DNA from 4 places in the Citrobacter braakii genome. Region 1 is predicted to be linked to each of the others. Evidence: predicted binding sites of a transcription regulator. Region 1 holds the regulator's gene; each other region holds the start of a gene.
The links. The regulator CRP, encoded in region 1, controls carbon source genes, mostly activating them, when cyclic AMP is high. The targets are predictions, from matches to a motif close to ATGTGANNNNNNTCACAT.
Positions count from the first base shown of each region.

Region 2: hpt (hypoxanthine phosphoribosyltransferase) is a predicted target of CRP. The motif match lies at 3,569-3,586, and genes of this name have one in related genera.
Region 3: GFC06_RS13770 (arabinose ABC transporter substrate-binding protein) is a predicted target of CRP. The motif match lies at 2,438-2,455, and genes of this name have one in related genera.
Region 4: GFC06_RS12265 (mannitol dehydrogenase family protein) is a predicted target of CRP. The motif match lies at 3,115-3,132, and genes of this name have one in related genera.

Region 1 is NZ_CP045771.1:1,366,595-1,371,864, forward strand. It holds gene argD (bifunctional acetylornithine/succinyldiaminopimelate transaminase) at 1-307, shown strand, start outside; gene GFC06_RS06265 (YccS/YhfK family putative transporter) at 350-2,437, opposite strand; gene crp (cAMP-activated global transcriptional regulator CRP) at 2,489-3,121, opposite strand; gene GFC06_RS06275 (OsmC family protein) at 3,430-3,837, shown strand; gene GFC06_RS06280 (phosphoribulokinase) at 3,931-4,800, opposite strand; gene GFC06_RS06285 (YheU family protein) at 4,854-5,072, opposite strand; partial or broken gene GFC06_RS06290 (hydrolase) at 5,069-5,270, opposite strand, start outside.
Region 2 is NZ_CP045771.1:76,126-81,395, reverse strand. It holds gene cueO (multicopper oxidase CueO) at 1-442, shown strand, start outside; gene GFC06_RS00360 (hypothetical protein) at 564-1,085, shown strand; gene GFC06_RS00355 (glucose/quinate/shikimate family membrane-bound PQQ-dependent dehydrogenase) at 1,120-3,510, opposite strand; gene hpt (hypoxanthine phosphoribosyltransferase) at 3,714-4,250, shown strand; gene can (carbonate dehydratase) at 4,321-5,010, opposite strand; gene GFC06_RS00340 (ABC transporter ATP-binding protein) at 5,112-5,270, shown strand, end outside.
Region 3 is NZ_CP045771.1:2,952,000-2,957,269, forward strand. It holds gene GFC06_RS13750 (MFS transporter) at 1-151, opposite strand, end outside; gene GFC06_RS13755 (DUF2766 family protein) at 280-531, shown strand; gene GFC06_RS13760 (non-heme ferritin-like protein) at 670-1,173, opposite strand; gene GFC06_RS13765 (DJ-1/PfpI family protein) at 1,727-2,284, shown strand; gene GFC06_RS13770 (arabinose ABC transporter substrate-binding protein) at 2,600-3,589, shown strand; gene araG (arabinose ABC transporter ATP-binding protein AraG) at 3,705-5,219, shown strand; gene araH (L-arabinose ABC transporter permease AraH) at 5,234-5,270, shown strand, end outside.
Region 4 is NZ_CP045771.1:2,653,754-2,659,023, forward strand. It holds gene GFC06_RS12255 (phosphatase PAP2 family protein) at 1-417, opposite strand, end outside; gene GFC06_RS12260 (CobW family GTP-binding protein) at 453-1,439, opposite strand; gene GFC06_RS12265 (mannitol dehydrogenase family protein) at 1,559-3,025, opposite strand; gene uxuA (mannonate dehydratase) at 3,228-4,418, shown strand; gene pdxR (MocR-like pyridoxine biosynthesis transcription factor PdxR) at 4,464-5,270, opposite strand, start outside.

The DNA.
Region 1 (5,270 bases):
GCCGGAAGTGTTGGAAGGTATTCAGGCCAAACGTCAGACGTTTGTCCAGCATTTGCACAAGATTGATCAACAGTTCGACATTTTCAGCGAGATTCGCGGGATGGGGCTGCTGATTGGCGCCGAGCTGAAGCCGCAGTTTAAAGGCCGGGCGCGCGATTTCCTGTATGCCGCCGCGTACGAAGGGGTGATGGTACTCAACGCCGGACCGGACGTGATGCGTTTCGCGCCGTCGCTGGTAGTTGAGCAGGCGGATATCGATGAAGGGATGCAGCGTTTCGCACAAGCGGTAGCGAAAGTCGTTGCCTGATTACCTGTTGCCGGATAAGCACAGCGCATCCGGCAGTCGATCTTAACCTTTCATGTCCCGCAGACGGCGGCTCAGCCAGATTCCGTGGTGCGGTCGCTGACGCCATGCTACCGACGAAATGGTGTGCATGGTGTTCAGATGCCCCAGTATCCGTTGCAGATGCTGCTCAAGGGTGCTTAACGGACCGTGGGATAGCATCTCTGGCGCTTCGAGAATATTCACATCGCCTGAGCTTCCCGGTCCGTCATATTCCAGCCGCTGCTGACAGCGCTGGAGCGCAATTTCACAGGATTCCAGATACCGCTGCGCTAAATCCGGCGTCAGCATTGTGTGTTCCCTTGCCAGTGTGGTCATCGCGTTGATGTGCTCGACGATGAACTGGCTGTGCGTGACCCACAGTTTCATGTCCGCCAGGTAGTGCGAGTTGAATCCTGGCTCCTGCATCGCCTGGTTCAGTGAGTTGAACAACGTGTTATGCGCCTGATTGACCCGCATGCGTTGGTACGCCAGCGGCGTGGCCTGCGGATCGTTGCTGAGGATCAGGCGAATGGCCTCCTGATCGGCTTCTAACGCATCATGGGCGTTCTTACGCAGCAGGCCGCTCTGCCACTGCGGCCACAGCCAGAGTGTACCGCCAAAGGCGATTAAGCAGCCAATAACCGTATCGACAAACCGCGGCACGATAAACTGTTCTCCGTTCAGCGTCAGCAGTTGCAGGGTGTATACCGCCGTGACCGTAAAACCGACGGTAGCCCAGCCGTAGTTTTTGCGCATGATCAGATAGCTACCCAGGGTAATCAGCAGCATGCCTGCCAGCGTGTAACCTTCCTGAATATGGAAGTGCAGGGTGACCCCGGCAATGACCAGTCCAACGAGCGTTCCTGCTGAACGGTGTAAAATACGTACCCGGGTTGCTCCGTAGCCATTTTGCGTGACGAACAGGATCGTCATCAAAATCCAGTAAGGCTTTGGCAGGTGTAAAGCGCTGCCCATCAGGCTGGCGATACTCAGCATGACGCTGATGCGTCCGGCATTACGCAGCGCCGGCGATTTCAACGACAGATAGTTTTTCAGGGCCGGGATCAGCGGCAACCGACGCTGCTTGTCTGCCATTAAATCTCGGGCGTACAGCGGTCGCTGGGTGCGTAGCACGCGGGCAATACGGCTGAAGTGCCAGTAGCAAAATTGTCCCACCGGATTGTCCGGATGCTGGTTGGCGATTTTCTCCAGCGTGCCAATCTGCTTGTCCATCGAGAAACGGGTCGGCAAGCGGTGATACAAAATATCATCGGCCAGTACCCGAAGGCGTTCGGCGACGGTGCGCGCATTCCAGCGAATCACCTGTTCGGCGTGGCTACGTTCGACCAGCTTTTGCACCTCTTCCGGCTGGTGGAGGCTGACGGAAATATGCTCCTGCAAGTCCAGTGCCTCCTGAAAGGCACGCAGCAGGCGCTTGTAATCGTTGTTGCGATGCGCCGACAGCATATGCATTTGCTGGTAGCACTGGGTAATCAGATCCACCGCTTTCTGCTGGCGAACCAGCAGGGGAGGTAGCGCTTTTTCCGGATCGGCATGCTGGGTCAGCAGGCTGTACTTGGCCTCACAGTAATCGGCTAATTCACGGTACAACAAGCTGAGCGATTCACGGAGCGGCTGCTCGCGCCACATCCAGAACCAGAACCAGTTGAACAGGCCGTACCATAACGTGCCCAGCGCATAGATCAGCAACGGTTCCCAGACGGGCATGTTCCCGACCAGGCTTAGCGTGAAAATCGCGGCGATAAGTGAGGCCGGTAACAGTCGGGCATGCAGAGGGCTTAGCTCGGCGGTTACGCCAAGAATCAGCGTCAGTCCGGTGAGGATAAGCGGCAGCGGTATGGCCTGTGCCAGCAGCAACTGCATGATCAGACTGCAACCGGCAAACAAAGACGCGCCAATAGCTAAACGTTTGAAAAAGCGCTTATGCGGGGTATCAAGACCAGCAATGTTGCAGCAGGCAGGGACCAGGGAGAAGAGGAGTCCCAGATGAAGCTGACCGATGATCAGACCAACAGCCACAGGTAAACATAGCACCAGCGTCTGCCGTAGTGCGTAGTTGATCTCTGGGTGGTATATCAGTCTTCGCCACATCGGTGTAAACAAAAGTGGCGCATCACTGAGTAACGCGCCACTTCGATGGGGTTAACGGGTGCCGTAGACGACGATGGTCTTACCGTGTGCGGAGATCAGGTTTTGATCTTCCAGCATCTTCAGAATACGACCAACGGTCTCACGGGAGCAGCCAACGATCTGGCCGATTTCCTGACGGGTGATTTTAATCTGCATGCCGTCCGGGTGGGTCATCGCATCAGGCTGTTTCGCCAGATTCAGCAGAGTCTGCGCGATACGACCCGTTACGTCGAGGAAGGCAAGGTTGCCGACTTTTTCAGACGTGACCTGCAGGCGACGAGCCATCTGTGAAGACAGGCGCATCAGAATATCCGGGTTGACCTGGATTAATTGGCGAAATTTTTTGTAGGAAATTTCAGCGACTTCACATGCGGTTTTGGCACGTACCCAAGCGCTACGTTCCTGACCTTCTTCGAAGAGGCCTAATTCACCAATAAAATCGCCCTGATTCAGATAAGAAAGGATCATTTCTTTCCCTTCTTCATCTTTGATCAGCACTGCCACTGAGCCTTTAACGATGTAATACAACGTTTCCGCTTTTTCACCCTGGTGAATCAGCGTGCTCTTCGATGGGTACTTATGAATATGGCAATGAGACAAGAACCATTCGAGAGTCGGGTCTGTTTGCGGTTTGCCAAGCACCATGCGCGGTTATCCTCTGTTATAAGCTGTCTCCAGAGCCAGAAAACGACGCTGCCTCTGGGTTTGCAAAAATATGCTTCCCGCTACCTGGGAAAGGGGCTGTCAAAAATTAACTGCAGCCTGTAATGTGATGTCCTCTGCATACATGCAGTACGTCAATGTATTACTGTAGCATCCTGACTGTTTTAGCATAGCTTTCGCCGTGTGTCTCCTGGTGTCTCGCTTCAGCATGACGCAGGTCGCCTTCCGTTGCGAGAATTGTTATGTACGCGTAATCTGTCAGGAAAATTGAAACATTGGAGTTACGAAATATGCAAGCGCGTGTAAAGTGGGTTGAGGGGTTAACCTTCCTCGGTGAGTCCGCCTCTGGTCACCAAATTTTGATGGACGGTAACTCCGGTGATAAAGCGCCGAGCCCGATGGAAATGGTATTAATGGCTGCGGGCGGTTGCAGCGCAATTGATGTGGTTTCGATCCTGCAAAAAGGTCGTCAGGATGTGACCAACTGCGAAGTGAAACTGACCTCAGAGCGTCGTGATGAAGCGCCGCGCCTGTTTACCCACATCAACCTGCATTTCATCGTAACGGGTAACGATCTGAAAGATGCGTCCGTTTCGCGCGCAGTCGATCTCTCTGCGGAAAAATATTGCTCCGTGGCGCTGATGCTGGAAAAGGCGGTGAACATTACCCACTCCTATGAAGTGGTTGCTGCTTCGTGATGTCATGCCTGATGGCGTTTCACTTATCAGGCCTACAGGATATAAACGCGTAGGCCGGATAAGGCATCAGCCGCCATCCGGCAAAATAACACCTTACTCTATCTTTTTGCCTTCCATCAGTCGCTGGACCAGCGGCAGCATAATCAATTCCATCGCCAGACCCATTTTCCCGCCCGGAACAACCAACGTATTGATATGGGAAATGAATGATCCCTGCAGCATGGCCAGTAGCCACGGGAAGTCGATCCCTTCCAGGTTCCGAAAATGAATCACGACAAAGCTTTCATCCAGGGATGGAATACTTTTGGCGGCAAAGGGGTTGGAGGTATCAACGGTCGGTACGCGCTGGAAGTTAATATGCGTACGGGAAAACTGCGGCGTAATGTAATTGATGTAATCGTCCATTGAGCGCACCACTGAGTCCATCACCGCTTCGCGCGAGTGTCCCCGCTCGCTGGTATCGCGGGTCAGCTTCTGAATCCATTCCAGGTTCACGATCGGCACTACGCCAACCAGCAGATCGACATGCCGGGCCACGTTTTGCTGTGGGGTTACGACGCCGCCGTGCAGTCCTTCATAGAACAGTACATCCGTCGGTTCAGGCAGCGGCTGCCAGGGCGTAAATGTACCCGGAACCTGATTCCACGGTACGGCCTCATCGTAGGTGTGCAGATATTTTCGCGACTGACCTTTGCCCGTCTGGCCGTATTCGATGAAGGTTTGCTCCAGCAAACCGAAGTCATTAGCTTCGGGGCCGAAATAGCTGATATGCCGCCCGGCATCGCGCGCTTTGCGAATCGCCATGTCCATTTCCGGACGGGTATAACGATGAAAACTGTCACCTTCCACCTCGGCGGCGCGCAGATTTAACTGCGCGAAAATTTTACGAAACGCGAGGCTGGTGGTGGTGGTCCCCGCGCCGCTGGACCCTGTTACCGCAATCACCGGATGTTTGGCAGACATAACAACTCCATGAATAGGTTGAATTTTTATTATAGTCGGCCGTCGGCTACGGATTACTCGTGAATCTGCTTCCTCGGCATAATGTTGACCGTTTCATGCAGTTCGGACCATACCAGCACGGCTTCACCAGATTGGAGTTGGCGTTTGACGTCGGCGACTTTTTGTTCGAGCGAGCGTTCATGTTCACCATAATCGGTGCCTTCGCGCAAGACAAAGCTTTCAATCAGATTGTCCAGCGCGTCCGGGGAGATGTCTTGCCAGGGGATGATCATGATGATGCCTCCAGATACGTTGTCAGCCAGTCCGGGATTCTGGATTCCAGCCACATCTCAGGACGGCGCACCGTACCGCCAATGAATCCGACGTGGCCGCCGTGTTCCGTCAGTTGATACTCTACCTGTGAGGGCAGATTTTCCGGTTTAGGGATCACGTGATGATCCATAAACGGATCGTCCTTGGCATGGATAATC
Region 2 (5,270 bases), 1.3 Mb from region 1:
TATGGGCCACGGGAACATGAAGCATGGCAATATGAACCACGGTGAGATGGGGAATATGCAGCATGGTGACATGGGCAACATGAAGCATGGAACATTCGATTTCCATAATGCCAACCGGATTAATGGTCAGGCGTTTGATATGAATAAACCGATGTTTGCCGCGGCGAAAGGTCAACACGAACGCTGGGTGATTTCCGGTCAGGGCGACATGATGCTGCATCCGTTCCACATTCACGGCACGCAGTTCCGTATTCTGTCTGAAAATGGCAAAGCACCTGCTGCGCACCGCGCGGGATGGAAAGATACGGTGCGGGTTGAGGGCGGCGTGAGCGAGGTGCTGGTGAAATTTGACCACGACGCGCCAAAGGAACATGCCTATATGGCGCACTGCCATTTGTTAGAGCATGAGGATACCGGGATGATGCTCGGTTTTACCGTATAAACAGCGGCGGATAGCGGTGGCGCTATCCGCTAAATGTTTATTCCAAAAACGGATTATTACTCTATCGTCGAGTAAAAGCATTCATATACTGATGAGGTTAATCACTCATCACGAGGTATTCATGACCCTTTTGCGTAAAGTACTGACGGCATCTTTTATTATGCTTCTGGCGGTTTCGGCACAGGCTGCGATGAAGATGGAACGCCAACAGATTTCAAAACTGAATTTAAGTCTCGAAATTCCGCAGACGCTCACGCCAATGCCGGACGAAATGGCAAAAATCAAATACCCTTCTGAAAACCGTCCACAGGTGATTTACGGTGACGAACGCGGTAAAGCGTCTCTAGGTATTACTGCCGGGCGCAACGCGTTGCCTGCCGCTCAGTTGGATATGGCAAAGGATGCGACACTGAAGATGCTTACCAATTTCAAGCCGCAGGCGGAACCTGTCACGGTTGATGGACATAAAGCGTGGCTGATTACTTTCCGTTCTCAAGCGCCGGATACTGAAATTCTCAATATGCTGCTGATTACCTCGCAAAACGAGAAAGCGGTGCAGGTCTCCTTCAATATGACCAAAGATCTGGTGGCTCAGTATCAGGAAGCCGCAAAAGCGTCGTTACTGTCACTGAAGTTTGAATAAAAAAACGCCCGCTGATTAGCGGGCGTTGTCCATTTTACTTCGCGTCGTCCGGCAACGCGTATGCCACGATATAATCGCCCATCTTAGTGCCAAATGAGCCGTGGCCCCCGGCTGATATCACCACATACTGCTTACCGTTAACTTCATACGTCATCGGCGTTGCCTGGCCGCCTGCCGGAAGCCGACCCTGCCACAGTTTTTCACCGTTGCTCATGTTGTATGCGCGCAGATAGTTATCGGCAGTCGCAGCTATAAACAGCACGTTACCCGCGGTGGAGATAGGTCCACCCAGCATCGGCATCCCCATATTGAACGGCACCGGAACCGGCATTGGGAATGGCATGCTGTCCTGTGGCGTGCCAATGCGTTTTTTCCATACCACTTGATTGGTTTTCAGATCTACGGCGGAAATGTAGCCCCATGCTGGCTGTTTACACGGCAGACCAAATGGTGAAAGGAACGGATTGAGCGTTACGCCGAACGGTACGCCGTACTGCGGCTGAATACCGGACTCTGTGCCAGTACCTTTGGCATCTTTCGGCGGCTCCATCGGATTGCCGGGACCGCGTGGGATCAGCTTAGAAACGAACGGCAGCGCCATCGGGTTGGCAATGGCTACCTGACGGTTGGGATCAACGGAAATACCGCCCCATTCGAACATGCCGAGGTTACCCGGGAACACCAGAGTGCCTTGCTCTGAAGGCGGGGTAAAAATGCCTTCATAGCGCAGCTGGTGGAACATTACGCGGCACACCAACTGGTCAAACATGGTTGCGCCCCACATATCCGCACCACTGAGATCTTTTTGCGGACGGAAACTGAGATCGGAGAACGGCTGGGTTTTGCTGACATAATCACCTTTGGCTGCACCTTGCGGCACCGGTTTTTCCGGGGCAGGCACCACCAGTTCACCATTACGGCGGTCGAGCACAAAGATATTACCGGTTTTTGCCGGGGCATAAATGACCGGAATTTTCTCTCCATTGACGTTGATATCCGCCAGGGTTGGCTGCGCCGGTAAGTCCATATCCCACAGATCGTGGTGAACGGTCTGATAGCTCCAGGCCAATTTCCCGGTCGTGGCATTTAACGCCAGAATGGCGCTGGCGTAACGTTCCTGTTCCGGTGTGCGGTTACCGCCCCAGATATCCGGCGTGGTAACGCCCATGGGTAGATATACCAGATCCAGCTTCGCGTCGTAGGCCGCAGGCGCCCAGGAGTTGGGTGAGTTAAAGGTGAAGGTATGTTCATCTGACGGGATGAAATTAGGATCCTTGGCACCGGGATCAAACGCCCATAGAAGCTTGCCGTTATTGACGTCAAAACCACGTATCACCCCGGATGTTTCGCGGGTTGAGTAGTTATCGGTTACCGACCCGGCAATAACGATAGTTTTATCGGTGATTATCGGGGGAGACGTTGGTTCGTACAGGCCCGGTGAGGTATCCGGCATATTGGTCTGCAGATTTAAAATACCTTTATTGGCGAAGGTTTCGCACAGCTTGCCGGTCTCGGCATTCAAGGCAAACAGTCGACCATCATTGACCGGCAAAAGGATGCGGCGCGGACAGTCGGCCATCACCTCTGCAGAAGCTGTATCCGGTCTGGCTTCATGATAAGAAACGCCGCGACAGGTTACGTGCTGGAAGCTGGTATTGGTATTGAGTTGGGGATCGAAATGCCACTTCTCTTTCCCGCTGGCCGCATCCAGGGCGAACAGCCGCTGGTGGGCGGTACACAGATAAAGAGTATCCCCCACTTTTATTGGCGTGACTTCATTGGTGATTTCACCGGGATCGTTGGGTTGTTTTAAATCCCCGGTACGAAATACCCAGGCTTCTTTCAACTGATGAACGTTGTCAGCGTTAATTTGTTTTAACGGTGAGTAGCGTTGACCTTCCTGATTGCGACCGTAAGCCGGCCAATCCTCGTCGGCAACCGCTGAGATTGCATCGGCCTGAGAGGTATCTGCACTCAGCGTGCCGTGAACCTCTTGTGGATCGTTGAAGCCAGCCCAGGTCAGGATACCGCCGCTAATCAGCAGGGCCACCACCAGCGCCGCTACTGCGCCACTGGAAGGGATAATCAGGCGATGCCAGACGAAAGGCAGGATAAGCCAGATACCAAAGAAGACCAGGATGTCGCTACGCGGCGTCAGCGCCCAGAAATCAAAGCCGACTTCCCAGACGCCCCAAATCATGGTGGCGAGAAGCAGGGCGGCATACAGCCAAAGGGCGGAACGGTTACTGCGCCACAGCAGGAGAGCCACACCGAGCATGGCAAGGCCCGCGATCGGGTAATACCAGGAGCCACCGATGGCGACCAGCCAGCCTCCACCAATCAGGAGATATAGTCCACAAAGTGCCGCAAACAGGGCGCTCAGGGTCACGATAAGCCGTTGAGAACGTACGTTGTTATTTGCCATAAAAAATACCATCACAGGTGTTATTTCTTTAATAGCAGTTAATTATAGGAGCTAAAACGCGTGATAAACGTCACATTATGAACTTTATCAACAGATGCCGCGTATGAATGCTTTTGCTGGTATACTGCGTGCCTTGCGCTTAGATGCTGGCTTATTAAAAGTTAGCATTGAGTGATTTGTTTTTAAATCATATGGTTAGAGATATGAAACATACTGTTGAAGTCATGATCCCGGAAGCGGAGATCAAAGCGCGTATTGCTGAACTGGGACGTCAGATTAACGAACGTTACAAGGACAGCGGCAGCGATATGGTGCTGGTTGGTCTGTTACGCGGCTCATTTATGTTTATGGCCGACCTGTGCCGTGAAGTGCATGTCTCCCACGAAGTCGATTTCATGACTGCTTCCAGCTATGGCAGCGGAATGTCCACCACGCGCGATGTTAAAATCCTGAAAGACCTGGATGAAGACATTCGTGGCAAGGACGTGCTGATTGTCGAAGACATCATCGACTCCGGTAACACGTTGTCAAAAGTGCGCGAGATTCTGAGCCTGCGCGAGCCGAAATCCCTGGCTATTTGTACGCTGCTGGACAAACCTACCCGTCGTGAAGTGGATGTTCCGGTTGAGTTTATCGGATTCTCTATCCCAGATGAGTTTGTTGTCGGCTATGGCATTGACTATGCCCAGCGTTATCGCCATCTGCCGTACGTTGGCAAAGTGGTGCTGCTGGACGAGTAATGTCGGGAGCGCCTGATGGCGCTTTGCTTATTCGGCCTGCACGATACTTCCCCGCAGGCCGAAAAGCGACTTAAGCGTCGCTGCCGCTTGTTGGTATCTGCTTGTGATTGGTATGTTTCTGGCTGAGGTTAGACAGCCCCTGGCGATAGCGCTGCTCCAGCGTCTCGCGACTGGTGGCGGTGACGTCCAGATCGCGCAGCAGGCCATCATGAATACCGTAAGCCCAGCCGTGAATGGTAACTTTCTGACCGCGCTTCCAGGCTGAACGCATGATGGTTGAGTGGCCCAAGTTGTAGACCTGCTCCATTACATTCAGTTCGCACAGGGTGTCAATGCGACGTTCCTGCGGCATTTCGCCCAGCAGTGAACTGTGTTTAAACCAGATATCGCGAATATGCAGTAACCAGTTATCAATCAGCCCCTGTTCTTTATTTTCAATAGCCGCCTGTACGCCACCACATCCATAGTGGCCGCAAATAATAATATGTTCCACTTCCAGCACATCCACCGCATACTGAACCACTGAGAGACAGTTCAGGTCGGTGTGAATAACCAGATTGGCAACATTACGGTGAACAAATAATTCACCCGGCTCAAGACCGGTTAAACGTTCTGCGGGAACGCGACTGTCGGAACATCCAATCCATAAAAAGCGCGGATTTTGTGCGTGAGTCAGCGTTTCAAAAAATCCGGGATCCTCTTCTACCAGCATCTTTGACCATAGCGCGTTGTTGCTGATGAGTGTATCTATGTCTTTCATGGAGGCTGTAACCAATTGAATTGCGTTGCGCTAATATAGGTTAACTCCTGATTTATTAAAACCAAATATCAAGCATTAGAATGTAAGGTAAGTAAAAAACCATGACCATTGCTCTGGAACTTCAACAACTTAAAAAAACCTATCCCGGTGGCGTTCAGGCGTTACGCGGAATAGATTTGCAAGTCGAAGCGGGGGATTTTTATGCGCTTTTGGGACCGAATGGCGCAGGCAAGTCCACCACCATCGGGATAATCAGCTCG
Region 3 (5,270 bases), 1.6 Mb from region 1:
CTACCGCCTGTACGCCAAAGCTTTTGGCCATGTCGGGTAGGGCTGTGGCAATCACCGTGCCGTCAATAAATTCCATAAAGAAAGCCCCGGCAACAAGTAATGCTGCCGGGGAAAGACCGCGTTGGTTCTCAACCGCTAACTGTTCACTCATGTTGTGCTTGCCATCTCAAAAGAAACTGACTGGACCTTTTTTATTTTCAGCGCATTTGTAATGTGTGCGCGGCTATCGTTTCGATCGCTGAATAGGTACTATGACGACCTTTCTATAAGGAGCTCACTATGTCCCAAACATTGAATGCCGATCAGGAACTGCTCTCGGACGTTGTTGCCTGTCAGCTGGTTATCAAGCAAATTCTGGATGTTCTTGATGTTATTGCCCCGGTAGAAGTTCGGGAAAAAATGTCCAGCCAACTGAAAAACATCGATTTTTCCAGCCATCCTGCAGGGGCCGATCCGGTCACTATGCGCGCAATACAAAAAGCGGTTGCCTTGATCGAGTTGAAATTCACGCCGCAGAATGAATCCCACTAAAATAAACCGTTGTTTCAGATTTTAGAAAGGTTTTTTTGCGCCTCGGAGAATGGGAGGCGCGTGCCAGGGAAAATCAGAGGTTGACCGGATAAGGTGCGCTGCATCGCTATCCGGCATTAACGCGATGAAAACTGAAGATTAGTGATGCTGGTAGTCAACGACGTTGAGCAAGTGCTTATCGGTTTGCGCCATGCACAACCCCGCGCGTTTGGCGCTGCGGACTTCATCAAGAATCGTCTGTAACAGCACGCCATCCTGCTGCTGCTCTTTTTCCAGGTCGTGAAGAAAATCAATGGTTGGCGCATCGTTTAATGCTTCAGCTTCATTGGTTAAACGCGAGAGTTTACTCGAACGCTGTTGATATTCATCCAACGTTTTCTGAAACAATTCTTCAAGGGAACTCAGTTCATCACCCGGCACATCCATGGCCTTGACGATGGGATTAGCCCCAGCACTTTTCATAAAATTGAACATACGCATCATTTGAGTCACGTTACCTTGCGCCTGCGTGCGTAGAAACGTGGCTGTACCTGTCAGGCTATGCTCGTAGCACCATTCGCTGAGATGCAGGTAAAGATTCGAGGCGTAGAACTCGAGATTCATTTGTGTATTGAGTTTATGAACAATTCCAACTGCAGCCATATCAATATCCTTATTTCCAGAAAGGGGGATGTACGTTACTCACGCCAGTACAGCGGGCTGCCGCTGCACTTCACCTCTACGTACAATTAAAACTGTTAGCAGAATAAATCCGTTCCGCCGGTCCTTTAGTGATCACGAATTATATTCGCTCCGATCGAGATTCAGCATAACGCTTGCCCTGGTATAAGAAAATCCTTAAATCTGCGTATTTATGTTTTTTTACATATTGTCATAACAGTATTCATGCTTCTGCTGTTTTGGCATATAGGTGACATGAATGTAAGGGGTTGAAATTTATGTCATTAAATGGTTTTCATGATAATGAAATGGTGTTTCATATCACAAAATTAAATTCCACAATAAGGTATTGTCTGGCATCTGATGATTATCTGCCCAAGTTGAAAGGCAATTTCACGATCGGGATGGATTAGTACAAATTATCTGATGGCTAATTTTTTGCGCCAGATCAGTTTTAATCAAATTGAGAAATTTAACAGTCTGCACTGGTCATCATTAATTGTTTCGTTTATGTGGATTAAGCAAGGAGTTACATATGAAGAAGGTTGCGGTGCTGCTGGCACCCGGTTTTGAAGAGGCGGAGGCGATTGTTACCCTGGATATTCTGCGTCGCCTGAATATCGAAGTCGAAACCCTGGCCTGCGCAGAGTCACGTGCGGTGGTGAGTTATCATGACGTACCGATGGTGATGGATAGCACGCTGGCCGCGCGCCAGACATATCTCTACGATGCCGTCGTATTGCCAGGCGGGCCGCAGGGCAGCGTTAATCTTGCCGCCAGTGAGGCGGTCATCCAGTTTGTATCTCGTCATGATCAGGCAGGAAAGCTCATTTGCCCGGTATGTTCTGCGGCCGCGCGCGTGTTGGGCGGCAACGGTCTGCTGAAGGGGCGTCGCTATGTTTGCTCAGGAGATCTGTGGCAAAACGTCACGGACGGGGAATATATCGATGCGCCGGTTGTTGAAGATGGCAATCTGATTAGCGGCAAAGGATTAGGGCATATTTTCGATTTTGCATTGACGCTTGCGGCGCGCCTGTTGGGAGATGACATTCCGGTTCGCGATCACGCTGACCACATTTATTACCGATGGTAATCATGTTCCCGAATGCTTCGGTATTCGGGAACAAGGATTCGTTGGCTGATGTTATGGATTAATTTGCTATCCCTCTTTTTTCCCGTCGACAAAACCGCGTTTTTTTATGTCATTTCCCGCTGAATTTATGTACGCAATTACTGTAATTCTGTGGTGTGATGCCGCTCTCTTATGGAGAATCAATTTCCCGCTAAAACTACTCTCAGCACTGGCATTGATCTTCTCACTAAAAGGTAATGCCTTGTTTTACGTCCGAATTACAAAAAATCGTCTGATTTTACCCTACATAAAAGAACGTTAAAGCTGGAGTTAACCATGCACAAATTCACTAAAGCGCTGGCTGCCATCGGTCTGGCTGCCATTATGTCACAATCCGCTATCGCTGAATCCATGAAGCTCGGTTTCCTGGTCAAACAACCGGAAGAACCGTGGTTCCAGACTGAATGGAAATTTGCCGATAAAGCCGGTAAAGACCTTGGCTTTGAGGTGATTAAAATTGCCGTCCCGGATGGTGAGAAGACCCTTAACGCCATCGACAGCCTGGCTGCAAGTGGCGCAAAAGGGTTTGTGATTTGTACGCCGGACCCCAAACTCGGGCCTGCCATTATGGCCAAGGCGCGTGGCTACGATATGAAAGTCATTGCCGTCGACGACCAGTTTGCTAACGCCAAAGGTAAGCCGATGGATACCGTGCCGCTGGTGATGATGGCTGCAACCAAAATTGGTGAGCGCCAGGGCCAGGAGCTGTATAAGGAGATGCAAAAGCGCGGTTGGGATGTGAAATCCACAGCGGTAATGGCCATTACCGCGAATGAACTCGATACCGCGCGTCGCCGTACATCGGGTTCAATGGAAGCGCTTAAAGCCGCAGGCTTCCCGGAAAAACAGATCTACCAGGTCCCCACAAAATCGAATGACATCCCCGGGGCATTCGATGCCGCTAACTCCATGCTGGTTCAGCACCCTGAAGTCAAACACTGGCTGATTGTCGGCATGAACGACAACACCGTGCTGGGCGGCGTACGTGCGACCGAAGGGCAGGGCTTCAAAGCGCCGAATGTGATTGGTATCGGCATCAACGGCGTTGATGCCGTGAGCGAACTCTCCAAAGGCGAAGCGACCGGGTTCTACGGTTCACTCCTGCCAAGCCCGGACGTTCACGGCTACAAATCAAGTGAGATGCTCTACAACTGGGTAACGAAAGGTGCAGAGCCACCGGCGTTTACTGAAGTGACGGATGTGGTGCTGATTACCCGCGATAACTTTAAAGAAGAACTGGCGAAGAAAGGCTTAGGCGGTAAATAACACAAATGCCGGATGCGACGCCAACGCGTCTTATCCGGCCTACAAATTGCGTACTCAGTAGGCCGGATAAGGCAAAGCCGCTATCCGGCATAAAGATCTGACTCACGGAGACGTTATGCAACAGTCTACCCCGTATCTCTCATTTCGCGGCATTGGCAAAACGTTCCCCGGCGTTAAAGCGCTCACGGATATCAGTTTCGACTGCTATGCCGGTCAGGTGCATGCGCTGATGGGCGAAAATGGCGCCGGGAAATCAACACTATTAAAAATTCTCAGCGGCAACTATGCGCCAACGACGGGATCTTTGGCGATCCGTGGACAAGAGATTTCGTTTGCGGACACCAATGCCGCGCTGAACGCCGGTGTTGCCATTATTTACCAGGAGCTGCATCTCGTCCCGGAAATGACCGTTGCCGAGAATATTTATTTAGGGCAGATGCCGCACAAAGGCGGGATTGTGAACCGCTCGCTGCTGAACTATGAAGCAGGTCTCCAGCTCAAGCATCTGGGCATGGATATCGATCCCGATACGCCGTTGAAATACCTCTCCATTGGTCAATGGCAGATGGTGGAGATTGCGAAAGCGCTGGCGCGCAACGCCAAAATTATCGCGTTTGATGAACCGACCAGCTCCCTTTCAGCGCGCGAGATTGAGAATCTGTTTCGCGTCATCCGTGAGCTACGCAACGAAGGGCGCATCATTCTGTACGTTTCGCACCGTATGGAGGAGATCTTTGCCCTTAGCGATGCCATCACCGTGTTTAAAGATGGTCATTACGTCAAAACGTTCACGGATATGCAGCAGGTCGATCACGACGCGCTGGTGCAGGCGATGGTCGGGCGCGACCTCGGTGATATTTATGGCTGGAAATCCAGACCTTATGGTGCAGAGCGCCTGCGTTTGCATGACGTCAAAGCCCCTGGCGTGCGTACCCCGATCAGTTTATCGGTGCGCAGTGGTGAAATTGTCGGATTGTTTGGACTGGTGGGCGCCGGACGTAGCGAATTAATGAAAGGTCTGTTTGGCGGCACGCGTATCACGGCAGGCCAGGTGTTTATCGATGAACAGCCTATTGATATCCGTAAACCGAGCCACGCCATTGAAGCGGGGATGATGCTGTGCCCGGAAGATCGCAAGGCTGAAGGGATCATTCCGGTCCATTCGGTGCGTAACAACATCAACATCAGTGCCCGTCGTAAACATGTTCTGGGCGGATGCGTGATCAACAACGGCTGGGAAGAGACCAATGCCGATCACCATATTCGCTCACTCAATATTAAAACGCCGGGCGCGGAGCAACTGATTATGAACCTCTCCGGCGGTAATCAACAGAAGGCTATTCTCGGCCGTTGGTTATCGGAAGAGATGAAAGTGATTTTGCTGGACGAACCTACACGCGGTATTGATGTGGGCGCCAAGCATGAAATTTATAACGTGATTTATGCCCTCGCGGCGCGCGGCGTGGCCGTGCTGTTTGCTTCCAGCGATCTGCCAGAAGTGCTCGGTGTCGCCGACCGTATCGTGGTGATGAGAGAAGGCGAAATTGCCGGTGAGTTACTTCATGAACAGGCGGATGAGCGCCAGGCGTTAAGCCTTGCTATGCCAAAAGTTAGCCAGGCTGTAGCCTGAATAAGGAGAGAATGATGTCTTCCGTTTCAACATCGGGTTCAGGTGCTGCAA
Region 4 (5,270 bases), 1.3 Mb from region 1:
TTTAGTCGGAATATGCAGCAGTTCGCTGACGCGATAAATATTATCCAGCATCAGAGTAGGGCTGGCGCGTTTAACGGGAATAAGCGCCTGGCCTAACTGATTTAATACCACTGCGGTGAGCAGCATAACCAGGCCAATAGCGACAATGCGTCGGCGACCTTCCGACGTCTCTTTCAGCCAAAAATGCAGCATCAAGGCGCCCATTGCCAGCAATGAGCAACCATCAAATGCCCGGTTATTGGTAATAGCAACAATCCACAAGAACTGCGGGCTTTCCACCAGTTTCTGGTTAAAGAAGCGGAAAACGCCCGTATCCAATGAAGACCAGATCCCATGTCCGGCAGGAAGATACCAGGACAGAAACAGCGCAAGCCCCGCAATATTGAGTAGGAGAATAAGAGGGTATCGGGTTTTCATCATCGTTTACCATTGCTATAAAAACGAAGGCAACCTTACGCGTTAGCGTCTAAACGAAGTCTCAACAATGCACTCTGTAGCGTATTCCAGTCGGTCTCAGTATCGGCGATGAGTTCAATACGGCTATCCGGTGGCGCGACGTTTTGCGTCTCAATATGCCAGTCCTCTCCCTGGCGGTTAATGCGCACCAGCCCTTCCTTTATACGCATGACACCTTTCACGCGCCCCACGGGGGCAAGACGGGACCATTCCAGCAGACCGATGGTATCGAACACCGTATCGGCGTCAAAAATCCAACCGCAGGCCTGATGGCCCTGGCCGCTGTTCAGGCTGCGCCGCCAGCGCTGCTGTGACGGCAGACTCAATGCCGCCAGTCCCTTTTTGTCTGCATGGCTATGGGCGTGCTCTGCGCTTGCAGGAAGCTCTGCCAGGTTTAGTCGGGGTAAATCCAGTAACTGCCCGTCAATTTGCCCATGGTCGGCATGAACCAACTGGCGATTGCCGCCGTAGTGTTGCCACCAGGTTTGCAAGGCGTTTTCGCTTTCCGCTGTGGCGCGGTCGGCTTTATTGGCAACAATGATATCTGCGGCGGCCAGCTGATCGCGGAAATTGTCATTGGCGACGCTTTTTTCATCCAGTAACAGCCGGGGGTCAAGAATACAGAGGGTCGCGCGCAGATCGATCCACGGTTCGTAAACCGGTGCGGTGAGTAAATCCAGAATTTGTTTAGGGTGTCCGAGGCCAGTAGGTTCAATCAGCAATCGATCGGGTTTTCCCTGACGCAGCAGCGTATTGAGGCCAACCTGCATCGGTAGACCGTTAACGCAGCACATACAGCCGCCGGGGATCTCTTTTAGCAATGCGCCGCTGTCGGCTAACAGGGCGCCATCAATACCTACTTCACCAAACTCATTGACCAGCACGGCCCACTTCTCTGCGGGATCCTTGTTCGCCAATAGATGAAGAATAGAGGTGGTTTTGCCACTGCCGAGAAAACCAGTGATGAGATTGGTTTTAGTCACAATTACTCCAGAATCATAAATTACCGTAATGGCATTTAACAATCCTGGCGAAAAATGGGGAAAAAGAGAAGGGGGGAGGGGACGAAGACGTGCTTCGTCCTGTTTAATGGCAGAAATCGTTAATTTTTTAACGTTTCAATGACAGCCTGATGCGCACCGTATTGGGTAATACGTTGCCAGGCCTGTTGAATGGCCGCGACAAACTGCGGATTCTGTACGAGATCGGCGGCGAAAATCTCATGCAGCGAAAGCAGGGCGCTGACGCGTTCTGATTCAGTGCTCTGTGCCACCAGAGCGGCAATTTTCTCACTGAGCGGGTCACGAATATCAATCGTAGCGCCTGAATCATCCACACCGCTCACGTAGCGCATCCAGCCTGCGATGCCGAGCGCCAACAGCGGCCACTCGCTTTGACGTGCTAAATGCACGCGGATCCCTTCCAGCATTCGCTGGGGTAATTTCTGGCTACCATCCATCGCGATTTGCCAGGTTTTGTGTTTCAGCGCCGGATTGGCAAAGCGGTCCAGCAGGCTTAAGGCATACTGGTTTAAATCAACATCGGTAATTTGCAGCGTGGGGGCCTGTTCGGTGAGCATCAGCCGGTAAGCGGCTTCACGAAATGCGCTATCCTGCATACAGTCGCTGATGTGCTGGAATCCGGCCAGATAGCCGAGATAAGCGAGAAACGAATGGCTGCCGTTCAGCATCCGCAGTTTCATTTGTTCCCACGGCAAGACGTTTTCAACCATCTGGACACCCGCGGTTTCCCATAGCGGACGACCACATACAAAGTTGTCTTCAATCACCCACTGAATAAACGGCTCGCAGCTGATTGCGCAAGGATCGGCAATGCCAAGCTCGTGGGCGATTTCAGCCAGCGACTCTTCGGTGGCGGCGGGAACAATCCGATCCACCATAGTACCCGGGAAACTGACGTGTTCCTGGATCCAGTGCGCCAGCTCAGGAGAGCGTTTTTCCGCCATCCCCAGTACGGCATTTTTTACCACATGACCATTGTCCGGGATGTTATCGCAGGAAAGGACGGTAAACGGCTGCAGCCCACGTTCACGTCGGCGGTGCAGCGCTTCTACGATAATACCGGGGGCGGAGTGCGGTTCAGCCGGTGTCTGCAGATCGTGAATAATACGCGCATTAGAGAGATCTAACGAACCCGTCGCCGGATCGATGCAGTAGCCTTTTTCCGTGATGGTTAACGAGACAATCGCGACCTGAGGCTCGCAGAATTTTTCAATAATGGCCGCCAGCGAATCCAGCGTGGCGTTCAGGCATTCGTTAACGGCACCGATAACAATAGGCTGGTTGCCGTTAGCCCCTTTTTCTAACACGGTAAATAAATGATCCTGTTCGCGAAGCTGACGCATCAGCCGATCGCCACTGAACAGACTGATCTCGCAAATTCCCCAGTCTCCGCCCTGCGCATTCAGCACCCTGTCGGTTAATAACGCCTGATGGGCGCGGTGAAAAGCACCGAAACCAAAATGTACAATCCGCGTTTTTAATTGTTGGCGGTCGTACTGCGGCATCATGACATTTTCCGCCAGTGGCGCTGAGGCAATAGTTTTCATTAAATACACCTGATTAACCATTAATTAACAATGGCAGTATAAAGTTATATGACAGCAAATTGAATTGGTGTGCCTCATTTATCCGGGGAATGTGAGCTGGATCAATCAATGATAGGCCATCTGTTGAACATCTCCGGGATGGCTGTATGGTAGTCGTCATTCAGGTAGTTTAATTTGGTATAACAACTTGTGAGGTGAAACAATGGAACAAACCTGGCGTTGGTACGGACCTAACGATCCGGTATCGCTTGATGATGTGCGTCAGGCTGGCGCAACGGGTGTTGTGACCGCCTTGCACCACATTCCCAACGGTGAAGTGTGGCCGGTAGAAGAGATTCAACAGCGTCAGGCTATTCTGGCTGAAAAAGGGCTGACCTGGTCGGTGGTGGAAAGTATTCCTGTCCACGAAGATATCAAAACGCGTTCAGGCCAGTACCAAACGTGGATTGCCAATTATCAGCAGAGTATCCGTAATCTGGCGACCTGCGGCATCGATACCGTGTGCTATAACTTCATGCCGATCCTCGACTGGACGCGTACCGATCTCGAATATCAGTTGCCGGACGGCTCCAAAGCGCTACGTTTTGACCAGATTGCTTTTGCAGCCTTCGAACTGCATATTCTTCAGCGCCCAGACGCCGCAGCGGATTACACCGCAGAAGAACAACGCCAGGCGCTGAATTACTTCAATGCTATGAGCGATGCCGATATCGAAAAGCTGACCCGCAATATCATTGCCGGCCTGCCCGGTGCGGAAGAGGGCTATACGCTGGATCAGTTCCGTGCGCGCCTCGCTGAATATGACGGCATCAGCAAAGACGATCTGCGCGATAATATGGCGGTATTCCTGCGGGCGATTGTGCCTGTGGCGGAAGAAGTCGGCGTGCGTCTGGCTGTCCACCCTGACGATCCGCCGCGTCCGATCCTCGGCCTGCCGCGCATTGTTTCGACTATCGAAGATATGCAGTGGCTGAAAGAAACCGTCGACAGCATCAATAACGGTTTCACCATGTGCACCGGTTCCTACGGCGTGCGCGCCGATAACGATCTGGTGAAAATGATCGAAACCTTTGGCGATCGAATCCACTTCACGCATTTGCGCTCCACCTGCCGTGAAGATAACCCGAAAACCTTCCACGAAGGTGCGCACCTGCAAGGCGATGTGGATATGGTATCGGTGGTTGCTGCCATCCTGAGCGAAGAACAGCGCCGTAAAAAGGCGGGCGATTTGCGTCCTATCCCGATGCGTCCGGATCACGGACACCAGATGCTTGACGACCTGCACAAGAAAACCAACCCAGGCTACTCCGCGATTGGTCGCCTGAAAGGGCTGGCGGAAGTTCGCGGCGTTGAGCTGGCGTTAAAACAAACGCAGTTCCGCGATCTGCTGTAAGGTTAACAACAGGGATTGTGCCGCAGGCGCGATCCCTGAAATTCATCAAGGCTGCGCTAGCGCCTGCTCCAGTACCGACAGCACCTTTTTGATCTGCTGTATCTGCAATCCGCCAAACCCGAAAAACATAACAGCATCGCTATTCTCCCTACGCCATGCGGCTCCTGAGCCATTTTCAATATCTGGCAGAGTGTCAAAGCGGATCCCTGCCAGCAGGCAGCGCTGTTGCAGCCTGGCTATCATATCTGGGTGTCTGTCAACGCGTAACGAGAGGTGCAGACCCGCCGTTGCGCCAGCGATTTTCCCTGACGGAAACAGAACAGAAAGGCCATCACGTAACAGATTGAGGCGCGCCGCATAGTTGCAGGCCAGCTTGCTGATGTGCGAATAAAACACCTGATTTTGCATTAATTCGGCTAAAAATTGCTGCAATAGCCACTGACTGCCGTTGTTGTTGAGCGCTTTCATATTCTTTACTGCCGGGAGCAGTTCATCAGGACAAATGAGATAGCCAAGACGCGTTCCCGGCCCCAGCGTTTTGGAAAATGTCCCCATGTAGATAACCCGGTTGTGATAATCCATAGCTTTCAGGGCAGGAAGGGGGTTCTCGCCATAGGTAAAAACAGCATCGTAGTCGTCTTCAAGGATATAAGCGCCGACGCGCTGCGCCCACGTCAATAATGACTGACGGCGCTCCAGCGAAAGGACGCTTCCCATTGGATACTGGTGAGCCGGAGTCACATAGCAAAGCTGGGTTTCATATTCGGGTAATTTATCTGTTTGCAGCCCGTGGTTATCTACAGCAATTGACGTAATGTCTGCACCGTAATAATTAAACAGATGCCATGCGCC